Regions from separate parts of the Brevibacillus soli genome, predicted to be linked through region 1. Evidence: predicted binding sites of a transcription regulator. Region 1 holds the regulator's gene; each other region holds the start of a gene.

Region 1 (6,153 bases):
AAAGGCTGGCAATCGGCGCGCGCCAATCGACTACGATGGCATCGAACGTATCACTCTTGACGATGCCCCGTTTGCCGATGTACACACTGTCCAGCTCGTACGTCTCGTCTTTCAAAAAATCGACCCTGCCAAAGTACGGTTTGTCCCTTCCCTGCTCTTCCAGATAGCGCAGGTCCTTTGCTTTTTTGGAGTTGACCACCTGTTTGACGTAATCGTCGGTCGCCTCTCTTATGTCCTGCCTTATCATCTCAATTTCCCTATCAATCTGTTGAACGGTCTGATCCAACCGTTTTTGTTCCATTTCATAGTCCCGATGATGGATCATCACGCGCATCCCCCTTTATAGAGGATGTTTAAAAAGTCCGGGAAACATTGCCGTCGCATCTCTTCGTTGCGTCGTCGCTCCGCTGCGCAGCACAGGACGTGCAAGTGTCGGCGTTGCCCCAGGACGGGGCGCTCTTAGCCGACCTCGCGACTTCCGCGCCTCGATGTGCAAGTGTCGGCGTGGCCCCAGGACGGGGCGCTCTTAGCCGACCTTGGCTCTGTTTGTCCTCCTTTTTAAACGCCCCATAATACGAAAATTCTTGTTGGTTCTTCCAAATCTATGTATTACGTGATGCAGCGTCCCAACCAAATGCCTGCGCCTGCGCCCAACAGCCCGACGATGACACTGACCAGCGCGTAGAGGATTGCTTTCCCCAAGTTCCCGTCGAGAGCAAACGTCACCACTTCAAGAGAAAAGGTTGAAAAGGTAGTGAATCCGCCGAGCATCCCGGTCGTAAGCAGCAGGTATAACTCCGGAGAAAACCAGCCCTTTTCCTTTCCCCAGACAAAGAAAAGTCCGATGCAAAAAGAACCCCATACATTGGCCAGCCAAGTGCCTGCCGGCCAGCCCGGCAGATTAAACAGAAGCCCCAACCAGTACCGCATCAGCGATCCTGCGGCTCCTCCAAGTGCGACAGCAATCCAGCTCATCACGGTTTCCTCCTTATCGTTCAACTGAACAAAAAAACATCCAATCGCCAAGCGAGGATGTCTTTTGTCCATGTCATATCCAATTATATTAATGCTTCGGACCGTTTTCTTCAAGGTCTTCCACATAGCGAATGGAATCCAGGTTCGCTTTCAGAGATGCCTTCACGGAGTCAATGTATTTTTGACGGAGCTTTTGCTGCTCTTGTTTTTCCTCTTCCGTGAGGCCGGTCTCTTTCGACTTTTTCGCCAGTTCGTTAATGCGTTTGATTTCTGCGTCCGTAACCAAAAGCGCTACCTCCTGTCACATAAGAATGCCGCTCTATTATAACACAACAGGAAGAGCATGTGATTGGGAAGAATACGCAAAGATGCACTTTCTTTCTTTATTTCAACGGGATTTTGATGTTTTGACCGGGATAGATCATAACGCTGTCCAACCGGTTCAACTCCATAATGGCATCCACCAGTTCCTGCACATTCATGCCAGCCGCATCCTGATGGCGTTTCGCCAGCTTCCACAAGCTGTCTCCCGCTTGAACCGTAATCAGTTTGCTCGCCGGTTCCTGATGGGATTCGGATGCGAACACAAGTTCTGTCAACAGATAAAAAAAGAGAGTAAATGCCAGCAAAAAGATGAGTGCCTGACCTCTGGTAATGCCTATGCGACCTTTGCGAACCGGCTTTTTCGCAAAACGATTATGTACGGATACGGTATTCATCATAATAGCCCCCTACAAACACTTGTTCTGTTTCTTGATTCTAGAATAATGCGAACATACGTTCATGTCAAGAGAAAAAAACGAACTTATGTTTGTCGAACGCAAGATCCCATGGTATAATATAGAAAACTTTTCGTATAAAAAGCTTCTGTCGAAGTCCATTCGTAGAAGCTGGTTCTTCCTTAGAGGAAGCTTTTTATGCGTTTCGGAAAGTTTCAGATACTGATGCATTAACGCTGTAGCAAACTTAAACTTTCCTACACGATAAAAAAAGCTTCTGTCGAAGTCCATCGTAGAAGCTGGTTCTTCCTTAGAGGAAGCTTTTTATGCGTTTCGGAAAGTTTCAGATACTGATGCATTAACGCTGTAGCAAACTTAAACTTTCCTACACGATGAGAAAACCCAGGCGACGTAAGCTGACGCTGGTGTCGGCTGGGGCCCCGAACCCTTTCCGAGACGCTGTATTTGACGGTCCCTTTTTATACATTCCTATATTCCAAAAATGAGGTGTCACTCATGTCCAAACTGTCCAATCGTCAGCAAGCTATCATTGACTTTATCCGTAAAGAAGTAAAAGACAAGGGATATCCTCCCTCGGTTCGGGAAATTGGCGAGGCAGTCGGCCTCGCATCCAGCTCCACCGTGCATGGTCATCTCGCCCGCCTGGAGAAGAAAGGCCTGATTCGCCGGGACCCGACCAAGCCTCGTGCGATTGAGTTGTTGAGCGACGAAGATCGTTTCCAGGACGATTTCGAATTGTCGGTCGTTCGTGTCCCCGTAGTCGGTAAAGTTACCGCGGGCCAGCCCATTACCGCAGTGGAGGACGTGGAAGAGTATTTCCCGTTGCCGGAAAATATCGTCACTTCGGACAAGGTGTACATGCTCCGCGTTTCCGGTGACAGTATGATCGAAGCAGGCATCCTGGACGGCGATTACGTGATTGTGCGCCAGCAGAGTGTCGCCAATAACGGTGACATTGTGGTCGCCATGACGGAAGAAGACGAAGCCACAGTGAAGCGTTTTTTCAAGGAAAAAAACCACTTCCGCCTGCAGCCGGAAAATTCAACCATGGAACCGATCATCCTTGATTCTGTAACCATTCTCGGCAAAGTGATCGGCGTGTACCGTCTGCTTCACTAGACACAGTACGAAAAAAGCGTGTTTAGAGCCATGGAAGGGGTATCTCCATGGCTCTTGTGAATCTCGATTTTCATTCCGTAGAAACGGTTTATTTTTTTGTCCAAGCAGTTTCGAGTCCTCTGCATACACTATATCGAGGGTGCGCTGGATAGGATGCGGCAGATCATCCCACATCGCTCGCTCCACCCCAATTTACTGCGTGTTAGACCATGTGCTGACACGCCTTTTTTATCGACCCGTTCCGTTTATTGGAAAACGAAGGCGTTCTCTTTGCTTCGCTTCGTTGCCAGCCCGCCAAGGGGTTTATCTGTCCGCTCCGAGACGATCCACGGGGCGGGGGCTCAACATCTGGGTTTCACAAGGAAGGGAGACTAACACCCCCTTGATCCCCGTGTCTACGTCTCTACGCTGGCAGGCTGGCAAAGGCGCTCCGCAAATGAAAACAGCCCCCCTATCCAAACCAAGAGAGCACATTTGCAGTGCTCTCCGAGTTGGGTACTTGATTTGACCGATACAGGCATGTGTCTACTCATTCCCGCATTTCGATAAGGTTCGCAGGATATGAAATGCAAAGCGAACACTTTGACCTACATACCCTACTTTATTGAAAGTGCCAATGATATAAACATCCATTGCAGGATTGTAAAACAGAAAGGAACCGGTCGAACCTATATGTCCCCATACGTTATATTTTTGAATAAATGGAATCATCCGGACCCTCATGAGACCATAACCATAATCTACGCCCATCCACATTTTTGTCCATTTTTGCATGGTTTCAAGTGATTCATGTTGGATGATCTGATTTCCTACCAATGCTTTCATAAATACAAGTAAATCTTCGGACGTGCTAACCGTTTGCCCTGCAGCATAAATACTGCTGAAACTGCGGTAGTTTTCAACGTTAATGGGTCCTTCCAATGAATATAGACTGGCTACAGGGTAACTGCTTTTTACTGCGGGCTCCGAATACTGGGATAAATAGGAGTGATTCATATGGAGTCGCTGAAAAATGTACTCATGGAGCACTTCATGATAAGGCCTAGACGTAATCTTTTCGATAATCAATCCTAAAAGGTTAAAACCTGTATTTGTATAGTGCAAGCCATTTCCCGGTGAAAAACGGGGGCTAAGGTATTGCTTTGACCATTGGATGGTTTCTTGCGGGGTCCAAACTCGTGAAGGTTCTTCAAGCAGAATCTTCAAAAAATGTTTGCCCCCTTTAGGTTTATCTTCATAATAATCCGGAAGTCCTGATGTATTGCTTACTACATGTTCGATACGAATTTCATTGGAATAGTCTTTGCCTTTATAGATATGCAAGTCTTTTAAGATCTCTTCCGGTAAATACTTCGCAATCGGATCACTATAGCGAACTTTTCCTTCTTCAACTAGCATTGCAATAATCACAGCAGTAAACGTTTTTCCAATGCTTGCAGTATGATAAGGTTGCTCTGGATCCGCAGGCATATCGTCTGTTTGCCCGTAAGCCATATTCCAGTGAATATGAAGCTTATCCGAATGAATCAGCAAATAAGCATTCAGAAGCTTTGGATTGGAGTCAACGATTCCACGCAGTTTTTTTTCAATCGTTGCTTTTGCTTGTTCTTGTTTCATTATTTTCCTCCGTTCAATTAGAGAGGCGCCCCTTCCTTTCTGCTATTCAGCAACACACGGATCGTCCCGACAATGACAGTCTCCCCTGACTGTTTTTTCACCTGTTGCCGGACGGTGAGAACGCCTTTTCCGTCCTCTCGAGAGAGAACATCGGTCACTTCCATTTCTACGTGCACGGTGTCGCCAATAAAGGTTGGCGCCGTAAATCGGAGGTGATCAATCCCGTAGAACGCAACCACGACATTCGGATCCATTTGTATCAATCCGGTGGCCACGGACAAAATCAAGGTGCCATGGGCAATTCGCTGTTGAAACATCGTCTCTTTGGCAAACTCCTGATCCGTGTGCAGCGGGTGCCAATCCCCGCTGAGACCGGCGAATAAGATGATATCCGTTTCCGTTATGGTCCGACCGCGTGATCTCCACAATTCACCCATTTCGTATTCTTCTACATATTTGGTAAACATTGTTCATTTCCCTCCTTGTTCTCTCAAAACGTTCTTGAGAATTTTACCCGTTGCATTGCGAGGCAATTGCGGAATGATTTCGAGAAACTTCGGCATTTTAAAATGGGCAAGCTTTCCCTCGCAGTGATTTCTGAGTTCCTCCACTGTAAGCGATTGCAAATGATCTTGTAAAACCACAAAGGCCTTGACTGATTCTCCCCAAAATTCATCATGCACACCGATCACGGCAACCTCGCGAACCCCTGGATACCGCATGATCACCTGCTCGACCTCGGTCGGATAAACGTTTTCTCCTCCTGTGATAATCATGTCTTTTTTCCGATCTACGATGTAGAAAAAGCCCTCTTCATCAACACGTGCCAAATCCCCCGTATAAAACCAGCCCTCTTTCATCACGTTCTGAGTCGCTTCCGGCAAATTCCAATACCCCTTCATGACATTCGGCCCGCGAACAATTAACTCTCCAATTTCATTTGCTTGCACATCGATCCCCGCTTCGTTTACCACACGCGCATCGGTATGAATCGGCGTCTTTCCGATGGAGCCGTTTTTCCGCAAACTGTTCGCCGGATCGAGCAAGGCTACGAACGGTGCCGTTTCCGTTAAGCCGAACCCTTCATAAAAAGGGATGTTCCGTTTCTGGAAAAATTCGATTACAGTAAGCGGGCAGGGCGCACCTCCAGATACGTTCAGCCGGAGCGAGCCAAGGTCGTAGTGGTCGAAGTTGGGGAGATGCATGATCGCCAACCACATGGCTGGCACCATGAACAGGGTTGTGATTTTTTCTTTTCCGATCGTCTCCAAGGTGAGTACCGGATCAAATTTGTCGTGGAGAACGACCTTCCCGCCTTTATAGAGCAGCGTGGTGGTAAATACATTCATTCCGCCGATATGAAAAAGAGGCGCTACGGTAAGCGTACTGTCATCATCCTGCAATGACATTGCATGAACGGCATTAATGGCGTTCCACAAGGTATTGCCGTGTGACAGCATCACACCTTTGGGTTTGCCTGTGGTACCGGAGGTGTACATCATCATGTGCACATCATCGATGTGAACCGAAACATACGGCTCCTGATTGTTCCCTTCACGCAACAACCCTTCGTATTCCAATTGGCCAAATGGAACGGCAGCACCCACGTGTACCCACGTTTGAATGGCAGTCTTTCGTTTGGTTAACTCTGTCACTGCCGCTTGCATTCGTTCATCATAGAACAGCCAGTCCACTCCTGCAT
Region 2 (6,153 bases), on a different contig from region 1:
CCGCGTGAGTACGAATCGGGAGAAAACGAATTTTCGCTAACGATTGCACAACCGCTGCCGGAAGACGTCGTCTCTTTAGAGCTCGTCCTGTTCGAAACGGAAATTCAGCAGCTTGCCCTGCACAACATCGTCTCCGAGGCTCGAATCGAGCTTTTTTTTAAAAAAACCCGCTCACCTTTCTGAAACGGGTGAGCGGGTTTCCTGCTCTCTTACTTGAACAACCGAAACAAGTAGCTGATCAACGACAGCACGATACTGATCACGATGCACGTGACAACCGGAAAGTAAAACCGCATGTTTTCCTTTTCCACCACGATGTCGCCCGGCAATCGCCCCAGCGGCAAAAACCTTCCTCCCACCTGCCAGAGCAATCCAATCACGACGAGAACGATGCCCCCGATAATCAATAGCTTTGCAACCGGATTCACGCTTTCATCTCCCGACCAAAGTGTTGATAGGCACTCGGTGTCACGACCCGTCCCCGCGGCGTTCGCTGCATGAAACCGATTTGCAGCAGATAAGGTTCGCACACGTCTTCGATGGTCTGCGATTCCTCACCGATCGTCGCCGCGATCGTGTCCAATCCTACCGGGCCTCCGTCAAACTTGTCCATCTTACTTGAACAACCGAAACAAGTAGCTGATCAACGACAGCACGATACTGATCACGATGCACGTGACAACCGGAAAGTAAAACCGCATGTTTTCCTTTTCCACCACGATGTCGCCCGGCAATCGCCCCAGCGGCAAAAACCTTCCTCCCACCTGCCAGAGCAATCCAATCACGACGAGAACGATGCCCCCGATAATCAATAGCTTTGCAACCGGATTCACGCTTTCATCTCCCGACCAAAGTGTTGATAGGCACTCGGTGTCACGACCCGTCCCCGCGGCGTTCGCTGCATGAAACCGATTTGCAGCAGATAAGGTTCGCACACGTCTTCGATGGTCTGCGATTCCTCACCGATCGTCGCCGCGATCGTGTCCAATCCTACCGGGCCTCCGTCAAACTTGTCCATAATGGCCAATAGCAGCTTGTGATCAATGTGATCAAGACCGCATGCATCCACCTGAAGCCGTTCCAGCGCTTCGCGGGCGATCTGCGTCGTGATGATCCCCTCGCCCTGTACCTGAGCGAAGTCACGCACCCGCTTCAAGAGGCGATTGGCGACGCGGGGGGTTCCTCTCGACCGCCTGGCGACTTCCGACGCCCCGCCTTCCTGAATGCCGATTTGCAGAATGTCAGCCGCACGCGTCACAATGAAAGCCAGCTCTTCCACCGTGTAAAATTCCAGGCGGTTCACCACGCCGAAGCGGTCCCGGAGCGGCGACGAAAGCATGCCAGCCCGCGTGGTCGCTCCCACCAGGGTAAACGGCGGCAGATCCAGACGCACGCTGCGGGCGCTCGGTCCTTTGCCGATGACGATGTCCAGCGCGTAGTCCTCCATCGCAGGATACAGCACTTCTTCCACGCTTCGGTTGAGACGGTGAATTTCGTCAATGAACAGAACGTCCCCTTCCTGCAGGTTGGTCAAAATCGCCGCCAGATCCCCCGGCCGTTCAATGGCCGGACCGGACGTCGTGCGGATATTGACTCCCAGTTCGTTCGCAATGATTTGGGAAAGGGTGGTTTTTCCAAGCCCGGGCGGACCGTACAGAAGGACGTGGTCCAATGCCTCCTTGCGCATTTTTGCGGCTTCAATAAAGACCTTAAGGTTATCTTTTACATGCTGCTGTCCAATGTATTCCGCCAGGTAACGGGGGCGAAGGCTAAGCTCCGCCACATCCTCTTCCCAGTTCATATGTGTCGTAATGATGCGCTGATCCAAATCCTTCACCCCTATCTGCTAAACAGGACCAATCCCTGCTTGATCAGCTGTTCCACGCCTGCACCCTCCCTCGCCTGTTCCGCGAGGGGGTTCCTTACTTTTTGCAGTTCCGCTTCGGAGTACCCGAGTGCAGCCAAGGCTTCCAACGCTTCGTTTAGATGGGAAGCGGCTTGTTCACCTGTCTTTTGGGAAGCGGCAGCCACGGTCAGGATGGCAGACGGTGTATAGCCGGTCAGCTTGTCCTTCAAGTCAAGGATGATCCGCTGTGCCGTTTTTTTGCCGATGCCAGGAAACTTCGTGAGATACGTGACGTTTTCCTGTTGAACCGCCATCACGATTTGTTCCGGGGATGCCGAGGCCAAAATGGCCAAAGCCCCCTTGGGCCCGATGCCGGTTACGTCGAGCAGCTTCCGGAACAGGTCGCGTTCGTCCCGGGAGGCAAACCCGTACAGAAGAATGGCGTCTTCCCGGACGTGGTGATGGGTGAACAGTCTGGTTTTCGTCCCCTCGTGCTGGACGAACTGGTACGGGTTGGGGCAAAACAGCCGATAGCCGATCCCGCCCGCTTCCACTACTATGTATTCGGCATCGAGATAGACAAGCGTACCTTCCACAAAATCTATCATTTCCGCACCCCTTCCGATAAGGAGATAAACGTTCGAAACTGCGCGTGTGTTATGGCAATTCCCAAAGCATCGGCCACGTCGTCCGGTTTGGGGACCTGTTTCAGTTTCAAGAGCGTTCGCGTCATTTCCTGAATCTGCTTTTTCTCTGCTCCGCCGTAGCCGGTAACGGCCTGCTTCACTTGCATCGGCGTGTACTCATATACAGGAACCCCCGCCAGCTCGGCGGCCAGCAGGATCACTCCCCGCGCCTGCCCCACGGTAAAGGCCGTGGTGACGTTTTTGTTGAAAAACAGTTTCTCGACCGCCATTTCTTCCGGACGGTAAGTCTCAAGCAGGCTTTGCACGGCTTCAAATACCTGTCTCAGCCGCAAGGGCACTGACAGGCCTGCTTCCGTCTGGATGATGCCGTACTGGACGGGAAGAAGCTGGCTTCCCCGTTTATCCAGAATGCCAAACCCCACAATGGCGATGCCGGGGTCAATTCCGATAATGCGCATAGCCCACTCTCCGCTTGCAAGTTTTTCGTCCCTCCTACTGTACCATACTCCACCCGAAAAGCGAACATGCATTTCCATGAACCCACCCGACATAGCAAACCCACATAAAAAAAGCTTCGATTGAAGCCCTCTCGAAGAAGCTGGTTCTTCGTTAGAGGAAACTTTTTATGCGTTCCGGAAAGTTTATTTCAGGACGCTTTCTCACGGTGAAGCCCTTAAACTTTCCTACACGATAAGAAAACCCAGCCGACTTTAGCTATTCTCACCCCACTCGGCGGTAGCTATCGCTGAGCCGAGTGGGGTCCTTTTTTTCGCCGGGCGGGGCCCCGAACCCTTTTCTAGCGGCTGTATGGGATGTCCAAATTTATAAATTCCTTATACACTAAAAAAACCCAACCCTCATCGGGTCAGGTCATACGGCGTCACCTAGTGTTTGTTCATGCCAAGCGCATCAGACAGGTCATGCTGCATGTGAGCGTATTGGTCTACGCCTTCCACCATATTCTCGCGGATGAGGTTCAACCGGCGATAGTCCAACTTGTTGTGCCCCTGGTTCAACTGAACGTACAAACGCTGGTGAAATTGGTCTTTGTAGCTTCCCCGCGGCATCGAAGACATGCTGAAAGACTCCTCCTTATACGCCGTATGGAAACAGTATGGCGTATGATTTGCTTGATTATGATGGCAAGATTTGACCCGCGGTCGTTTTCTCGAACGGAACACACTAACGTATGGAGGTGCGATCTCCTTGTACAAATTTCTTTTCATTCTGCTCCTTCTCGCCGTTACGGTTCCTCCTGTGGACGCCGCAAAGAAAAGGGAGACCATGACCATAACTGTAGCCGTTTCACCGGATTCTGCTTTTGTTTCCACCCTGAAGCTGAGTGAAAAAGACGGCTTGCCTGTCCGGCTGCTGCGCTGCCGAAGGGTTCCGACAACACAAACCCCGGAATTGATTCGAGCCACCATCGCAATCGGCAAGCAGACATTTGTCTTCGACACCATGTCTCACCTGTTTGAAACGAAGCGTCATCGGCTTGTGCTGCTTTCCCCTCCCCTCACGAATCAGCTGACAAAATGGGTGGAGCGGGCGGAACAAGCCCATTTTGGCCGACTGCTTCACTGGGAGCAGGTACGCAAAGAGTTTCGTCGGATGAGCTACGCCACTGTGATTGACCTGGAAACAGGGGAGCAATTTCGCGTGCAGCGCAGGGCCGGCAGTCGTCACGCTGACGTACAGCCGTTGACCAGTACCGATACCAAAACGATGAAAAGAATCTACCATGGAAAGTGGAGCTGGAAGCGGCGGGCTATTCTCGTTCGGGTAAACGGCAGCTACTATGCCGCTTCCATGCATGGAATGCCGCATGGTGCCGGAGCGATCGCCGGCAACCAGTTCCCCGGTCACTTTTGCATCCACTTTTACGGCAGCTCTACTCATCTTCGAAAAGAGCCCGACCCCAGCCACAGTCTGATGATTGTAAAGGCGTCAGGCAAGCTCCCCGAAACGGTGATGAATGCCGCTCCACAACGGCTGGTCGATTATTTTCTTACCTCGCTGAACGAAAACGATCCTACCAGCCTGAAAATGATCGCAAGCGACTTTGCGCTTCCGCAGGTGCTGTCCCGCGTGACATCCGTCAGAAGGGTGATCCGTGAAATACCTGCAGAAAACGTACACCCGCTGACAGCGGATATAAGGGTCCGAGTGGATTTTCTGCACAGTGAGCTGGGGGAGCAAAAAAGCGTTCTGGGTGTTTGAATTCACCAGGGGATCGCTGTTTGATCGGTGGAAAATGACAGGATTGGCAATTCAATCTTGACCCTTCTCTGCTCTCCGATGGTACAATTTCTGTTTAGAACGTACAAAGACCGGTAAATATCGGGAGAGAAGAGGTATCTTTTCATGGATCAACGTCTGCGCGAGTTCGACATTATGCGTGCTTTCGCCGCCCTTTCGGTGATTGCCATCCACGTGACAGCTGGCTTTGCGCAAAGCAACCTGCTCGCATACCTGTGGAATCAGGGTATGCGCTATGCCGTACCGCTGTTTGTCATTCTGTCCGGCTTCCTTTTGTACTTTGTGGACCTGGGGCGCCCCCGGATGTCGTACACTGGTTTTTTGCAAAAACGATGTAAAAAAATCCTCTTGCCATACGTGCTCTGGACAATCCTGTACACGCTGTACAGCTCCCGCAAGGAATGGAGCGCCTGGCTAGCGGGTGACTGGGTGAGCCCGCTCTCTCATGCTGTCAAGCATCTACTCAAGGGGACCGGTTACGTCCACCTGTACTTTCTCCTGATCATACTGCAGCTCTACTTTCTGTATCCGCTGCTTCGGACGTGGCTGGAGAAACGCGCGGCTTGGCTTGTCCTGGGTTCAGGCGCGCTGACTCTTTTCGCCCAAACGATGATTTATCTTCATCAACTGGGTGTGATCGTACTTCCTGGCATCGGGATCCCGTACGTCAGTTTGTTTCCGCTCTGGCTGTTTTATTTTGTCTTCGGCATGTACGCTGCCAGGGAAAAGGAACACTGGCAGGAGAGGCTGGCAGGACGGGCCGTTTCTCTCGGCATTTTGTGGCTTCTCAGCTTCGCCGTACTGACAGTGGACAGCCAGCTGACCCTGACGCAAGCGTCGTCTATCAAACCAAGCGTCATGCTGTATTGCTTCACCAGTTTCTTCTTCTTCTACGCGCTCGCTTTGCAGCTGAAACAGACAGCAAAGCGCTGGGGTCGCTGGCTGGATTGGCTGGCAGTCCATTCCTTCATGATCTTTCTTTTGCATCCGCTGCTTTTAAGTATCCTCGTCGTATCCGCTGGAAAAATCCCCCTGCTCACCCGTCTCTGGTCGGGAACAGGCGGCATGGTACTTCTCTATGCGGCGACGACAGTCTGTACTGCGATCCTCACCCATTTCCTAAGTATGACGAAGCTGTCAGTCTGGATCGGCGGGGTCTACAACGGAAAAAGCAGAAAACAAACCGTATTGGCCAACAGTTAACGGGGGATAAAAGGGCGTTAGTCTCCCTTCCTTGTGAAACCCTCTCGCCCCGTGGATCGTCTCGGAGCGGACAGATAAAACCCTGGCGGGCTGGCAACGAAGCGGAGCAAAGAGAACGCCTCCATGTTCCAATGAACGGAAACGTTTTGCAGCGCTCTTTTCATTGGGGCTAGTCTTCCTCCTGGAATTCCTCATACG
Region 3 (6,153 bases), on a different contig from region 1:
TTTTCCTTTACATAAATTGATCCAGCAGGCGATTCATGACATGGGTTTTGAGGAGCCGTCGCCCATTCAGGCGGCGTGCATCCCAAAGGTGCTTGCTGGCGGGGATCTGATCGGGCAAGCTCAAACCGGTACGGGTAAGACGGCTGCTTTCGGTATTCCGTTGATTGAAAAAATCACCCCGGTCAATCGCGTTCAGGCGATCGTGCTGACCCCGACCCGCGAACTGGCCATTCAGGTGGCGGGCGAATTGCTGCGTATCGCGAAGTACAAAAAAATCCGCACCATTCCCATCTACGGCGGCCAGTCAATCGGCCACCAGATCCGTGCGCTCAAGCAAGGAGTACAGGTGGTGGTAGGAACACCGGGCCGCGTGCTGGACCACTTGCGCCGGAAGACGCTGAAACTGGATCACGTGCACACGCTGGTGCTCGACGAAGCGGACGAAATGCTCGACATGGGCTTTATTGACGATATCGAAACGATTATCAACCATCTGCCGGAAGAGCGGCAAACCCTGCTGTTCTCGGCCACCATGCCTCCGGAAATCAAGCGTTTGGCACACCGCTACATGAAACAGCCGGAGACAATCGCAGTCAGTCGTGAGGAAGTGACTGCTCCGCTGATTGAACAAGTGTATTACAAGGTGTTCGAGCGAAACAAAGTGGAGAGTCTCTGCCGTATTCTCGACAGCGAAGACGTGGAGTTGGGCATTATTTTTTGCCGTACCAAGCGCGGGGTTGACGAGTTGACCGAAGTGCTGCAAGCCCGCGGTTACCTGGCCGACGGACTGCATGGCGACCTCTCCCAGGCACAGCGCGACAAGGTGATGAACGCATTCCGCGAAGGTACTATCGAGCTTCTCATTGCCACAGACGTGGCTGCACGCGGTATTGACGTAGGCAACGTGTCACACGTGATCAACTACGACATTCCGCAGGATTCAGAAAGCTACGTTCACCGCATCGGTCGCACCGGTCGAGCCGGGCGCAAGGGAATCGCGATGACACTGGTAACACCGCGCGAGATGCGGCAAATGATGTTCATTCAAAAGCAGACCCGGGCGGAAATCATTTCCCGCAATGTCCCATCGCTTGAAGAAGTGGCAGAACGCAAGCAGGAACAGCTTCGCGAACAGCTTGTTGCGCTCTTGGACAGCGACGGGATCGCCGACATGTACGTCAAAGTGGCTGAATCGCTGATGGACCAATATCCGGCAGAGAAAGTGGCGGCTGCCGCCCTGCACCTCTCCTTCCACAGCGAGATCGGCGATACGGAGGAAACGGAGGCGTACAACTTCGGCGAAACAGGTGCCGCGAAGGGCATGGTACGCTTTTTCCTGAACGTAGGTCGGAACGCCAACGTGAAGCCGCAGGACCTGGTTCGGGAAATCTCGGAATCGGTTGGCATCCCCGGGAAAGCGGTCGGCCGCATCGATATTTTCGAGAACTTCACGTTCGTCGAAGTGCCGGAGGAAGTGGCTCCGTTTGTGTACGAATCGCTGCGCCAGACCCGCATCAACGGCAAGCGGATCAACCTGGAGCCGGCGAAGCCGCGCGGCAAACGTTCGTAATGAGCCTCACCACCACCAGTCCCCCGCCGGGATGTGGTGGTGTTTTCTTTGATGCGAATATTTGTTCGCAAAAAAAGCTTGGCAAATCCTTCTGTCTCGATGTATGATGAAAACAAGAAGTTACGAATGTTGAAAGGGAGTGTATCTCTTGTCAGATCGTCGCGCTGCTTTGGAAAGTGCATTGCGTCAAATAGAAAAACAATTTGGAAAAGGCTCTATCATGAAATTGGGAGATATGGCCAACGTACAGGTTTCCACCGTCTCCAGCGGTGCGCTGGCGCTTGACATCGCGCTCGGCGTGGGCGGCTTCCCGCGTGGACGGATTGTTGAGATTTACGGACCGGAGTCTTCCGGTAAAACAACCGTTGCCTTGCACGCCATCGCGGAAGTGCAAAAGCAAGGCGGACAAGCCGCTTTCATCGATGCGGAGCATGCGCTTGATCCCGTCTATGCTGCAAAGCTTGGCGTGAACATTGAAGAACTGCTGCTTTCCCAGCCGGACACTGGCGAACAGGCGCTGGAAATTGCCGAAGCACTGGTTCGTTCCGGTGCGGTGGACATCATTGTCGTCGACTCGGTAGCTGCGCTCGTTCCGAAGGCAGAGATTGAAGGCGAGATGGGCGATTCTCACGTCGGTCTGCAGGCGCGGCTCATGTCGCAGGCGCTGCGCAAGCTCTCCGGTGCAATCAACAAGTCCAAGACAATTGCCATCTTCATCAACCAGCTGCGCGAGAAAGTGGGAGTCATGTTCGGCAATCCGGAAACCACTCCGGGAGGCCGCGCTCTGAAATTCTACGCCAGCGTTCGACTTGATGTTCGCAAGGCAGAATCAATTAAGGTGGGCAACGACGTGGTCGGCAGCAAAACCAAGATCAAAGTCGTGAAAAACAAGGTGGCACCTCCGTTCAAGACGGCAGAGGTGGACATCATGTACGGTGAAGGCATTTCAAAAGAGGGCAGCATCCTCGATATCGGTGCGGAGATCGACGTGGTTCAAAAGAGCGGCGCCTGGTACTCCTTTAATGACGATCGCCTGGGTCAGGGACGGGAAAACGCGAAGATCTTCCTGAAAGAAAACCCGGCTATTGCGAGCCAGATCGAAGCCAAAGTGCGCGAGTATTTCAGCCTCAACCCGAACTCGATCCCTTCCGCAGAACCAGTACACGATCCGGAGCAGGACGAAGAGCCGGCGTTTGATTTAGACTAATAGGGAAGCTATGCAGCCTGTCTCCATGACAGGCTTTCCTCATTCTCTTCGACGGAAAGGAGCACATGCAGATGAAAAGCGGGCGGATTAGCGCAGTTCATCAGGATACGAAAAACAAGCACCGCTACCACCTTTACGTGGATGACGAGTTTGCCTTTTCCGTCCACGAAGACATTCTGGTGAAATACAACCTTTTGAAGGGAGCGGAACTGGACGAAGCGTTTTGCCGAGAGATCCTGTTGGCCGAAGAAGCACACAAAGCGTATCTTCTGGCGCTACGCTATCTTGGAATCCGGCCCCGCACCGCTCAGCAGGCGATCAAATACCTTCAGGAAAAAGGCTTTTCTCCGGAACTGGCCCAAGACATCTGCGAGCGCTGCAAGCAGCAGGGATACATCAATGACGAAGCCTTTTCCAAGCAATGGGTACAGGAACGGTTGCGATTAAAACCGCGAAGCTCCTATGTGCTGCGCATGGAACTGAAGCAGCTTGGAGTAGCCGGGGAGATTGTTGATGAGGCTGTCGGTTCCATCAGCCGGGAACAGGAACTGGAAGCAGCCCGGAAATTGGTCGCAAAACGATTCCGAAACAGCGACGGTCCGCCGGATTCTGAGACGGAACGCAAGCTGATGGCGATGCTGATGCGAAAGGGATTTTCCTCCTCGATCATCCAGGGACTGCGCCGGGAATGGCGGGAAGGCGGACTCGGCTGACAATGCTTTTTGCATGTTCTTGACAATTCTTGTTCACAAATAATAAAATAGGTGTGTATTTACTTGGTGTTTCATGCCTTTTCGCTAATTCTTTCGCTTGTATGCAATGGAAAAACTGAACATCCGTAGCGCTTTGTACGGATTCAGCGGACCGAGTAGCATCGGTCTTGTTTTTTAGGTTCCTTTGTATAGGCTGCATCATGAACATGCAAATGTGACAACCATGGAAAATGAATGCTTGGAAAGCGGGGAGATGTCTCACAATAAGGAGGTGAAAAGAAAATACGATGAGTGCCATTTTGTTACATCCAATCGTGATTATTTTGTTGCTCGCCATGCTCGGAGTCGGATTCGGCATCGGCTACCTGATTCGCAAATCCATTGCGGAAGCGAAAATCTCCAGTGCGGAGGAAGCCGCCAAGCAGATCGTGGAGGAAGCGAAACGGGATGCCGAAGCAGTGAAGAAGGAAAAGGTGCTGGAAGCGAAGGACGAGGTGTTCAAGCTTCGATCTGAAGCGGAAAATGAGCTGCGCGAACGCCGCAACGAAATTCAGCGCCAGGAGCGTCGTCTGCTGCAAAAGGAGGAGTCGCTCGATCGCAAGCTGGAGCAGCTGGAGCGCAGGGAAGAAGAACTTGTCGAGCGTGACAAGAACGTTGCGGAACTCCAAAGCAAGGCAGAGCAATTATATAAAGCGCAAGTGGCAGAATTGGAACGCATTTCCGGTTTGACCCAGGAGGAAGCGAAGAACATCATTCTGACCAACGTCGAGAATACCGTTCGCCACGAGATGGCGGTCATGATCAAGGAGATTGAAACGCAGGCAAAAGAGGAAGCAGACAAGCGCGCCCGTGAAATCATCACGACGGCGATCCAACGCTGCGCTGCTGATCATGTTGCCGAAACGACCGTCTCGGTTGTGACGCTGCCAAACGACGAGATGAAGGGGCGGATTATCGGTCGAGAAGGGCGCAATATTCGCGCACTGGAGACATTGACCGGTATTGACCTGATTATCGACGACACGCCGGAAGCGGTGATTCTTTCCGGCTTCGATCCGATTCGCCGTGAAATTGCGAAAACCGCCTTGGACAAGCTCGTTGCCGATGGCCGGATCCATCCGGCCCGCATCGAGGAGATGGTGGACAAGGCTCGTCGCGAAGTGGATGAGCGCATCCGTGAATACGGTGAACAAGCTACGTTCGAAACGGACGTTCATGGGCTGCATCCTGATTTGATCAAAATTTTGGGCCGATTGCGCTATCGAACCAGCTACGGTCAAAACGTGCTGAAACACTCGATGGAAGTAGCTCATCTCGCCGGCCTGATGGCGGCTGAGATGAAGGAAGACGTGAAACTGGCGAAACGGGCCGGTCTTCTCCACGACATCGGTAAGGCCATTGACCACGAAGTGGAAGGTTCCCACGTGGAAATCGGTGTGGAATTAGCGAAGAAGTACAATGAGCACCCTGTTGTGATCAACAGTATTGCTTCCCACCACGGGGATACGGAGCCAACCTCCGTGATCGCCATGCTGGTTGGGGCCGCAGATGCATTGTCTGCAGCGCGTCCGGGGGCTCGCCGTGAAACGCTGGAAACCTATATCAAGCGTTTGGAAAAGCTGGAAGAGATTTCAGAGGCGTTTGATGGAGTTGAAAAATCGTACGCGATTCAGGCAGGCCGCGAGATTCGCGTCATGGTTCAGCCTGAAAAAATTGACGATGCGGAAGCGGTTCGTCTGGCAAGGGAAATTACCAAGCGAATTGAAAACGAACTTGACTATCCGGGACATATCAAAGTCACCGTCATCCGCGAAACGCGGGCGGTCGAGTACGCAAAGTAAAGTGGCGCAAGCGCCACTTTCTTTTTTGACTAATCATCAGATACAGCCCCTTGGTAAGAGTTCGGGGCCCCGCCCGGCACAGCGTTAGCTATCGCCGGGTGGGTATTTTAGGTATACTAGGAGTGGGGTGATTCTGCAATGAAGCTGTTGTTTATCGGAGACATCATGGGGGCGCCGGGCCGCGAGATCGTAAAGGAATACCTTCCGCTTCTGAAGCGAAAATTTCAACCTGCATTTATCGTCGCAAACGGGGAAAATTCCGCGCACGGCCGAGGGATCACAGAAAAGATTGCCAAAGAGCTGTTCGATGCGGGCGTCCATGCCATCACATTGGGCAATCACGCCTGGGACAATAAAGAAATCTTTGATTATATCGACAGTGAACCGCGCCTGATCCGTCCCGCCAACTTTCCCGAAGGGGCGCCAGGGAAGGGCATTACATACATCAAACAGCCGGAAGGGGAACTGGCTGTGATCAATCTGCAGGGCCGCGCCTTTTTGCCGCCGCTTGACTGCCCGTTCAACGTGGCTGACCGCTTGGTAGAACAGGCGCGAAAGCGAACAAAACTGATCTTTGTGGACTTTCATGCCGAGGCGACCTCGGAGAAGCAAGCTCTGGCGTGGTACCTCGATGGTCGGATCAGCGCACTGGTGGGGACGCACACGCACGTCCAAACAGGAGACGAACGATTGCTGGCGCAAGGGACCGGCTATTTAAGCGATGTCGGCATGTGCGGACCGATGGACGGCATTCTCGGGATGGAAAGGGAAGCGGTCATCAAGAAGTTTTTGACCCAGCTGCCCGTCCGCTTTGAAGTGGCG

What was found. The regulator LexA, encoded in region 1, represses DNA repair genes until DNA is damaged. The targets are predictions, from matches to a motif close to CGAACATATGTTCG.
Region 2: ruvC (crossover junction endodeoxyribonuclease RuvC) is a predicted target of LexA. The motif match lies at 3,013-3,026, and genes of this name have one in related genera.
Region 3: recA (recombinase RecA) is a predicted target of LexA. The motif match lies at 1,625-1,638, and genes of this name have one in related genera.

What each region holds. Positions count from the first base shown of each region.
Region 1 covers NZ_JBIYSM020000029.1:36,014-42,166, reverse strand. The annotation lists gene ACE99V_RS13175 (HelD family protein) at 1-328, opposite strand, end outside; gene crcB (fluoride efflux transporter CrcB) at 610-975, opposite strand; gene ACE99V_RS13165 (DUF896 domain-containing protein) at 1,064-1,261, opposite strand; gene yneA (cell division suppressor protein YneA) at 1,359-1,697, opposite strand; gene lexA (transcriptional repressor LexA) at 2,211-2,834, shown strand; gene ACE99V_RS13150 (serine hydrolase domain-containing protein) at 3,360-4,451, opposite strand; gene ACE99V_RS13145 (MaoC/PaaZ C-terminal domain-containing protein) at 4,469-4,918, opposite strand; gene ACE99V_RS13140 (class I adenylate-forming enzyme family protein) at 4,922-6,153, opposite strand, start outside.
Region 2 covers NZ_JBIYSM020000007.1:66,001-72,153, forward strand. The annotation lists gene ACE99V_RS04590 (hypothetical protein) at 1-183, shown strand, start outside; gene ACE99V_RS04595 (DUF2905 domain-containing protein) at 210-428, opposite strand; partial or broken gene ACE99V_RS04600 (Holliday junction DNA helicase RuvB C-terminal domain-containing protein) at 425-613, opposite strand; gene ACE99V_RS04605 (DUF2905 domain-containing protein) at 615-833, opposite strand; gene ruvB (Holliday junction branch migration DNA helicase RuvB) at 830-1,801, opposite strand; gene ruvA (Holliday junction branch migration protein RuvA) at 1,840-2,454, opposite strand; gene ruvC (crossover junction endodeoxyribonuclease RuvC) at 2,451-2,951, opposite strand; gene ACE99V_RS04625 (hypothetical protein) at 3,378-3,569, opposite strand; gene ACE99V_RS04630 (hypothetical protein) at 3,700-4,713, shown strand; gene ACE99V_RS04635 (acyltransferase) at 4,858-5,955, shown strand; gene ACE99V_RS04640 (BofC C-terminal domain-containing protein) at 6,125-6,153, opposite strand, start outside.
Region 3 covers NZ_JBIYSM020000002.1:10,956-17,108, reverse strand. The annotation lists gene ACE99V_RS00990 (DEAD/DEAH box helicase) at 1-1,570, shown strand, start outside; gene recA (recombinase RecA) at 1,719-2,777, shown strand; gene ACE99V_RS00980 (RecX family transcriptional regulator) at 2,849-3,490, shown strand; gene rny (ribonuclease Y) at 3,778-5,331, shown strand; gene ACE99V_RS00970 (TIGR00282 family metallophosphoesterase) at 5,470-6,153, shown strand, end outside.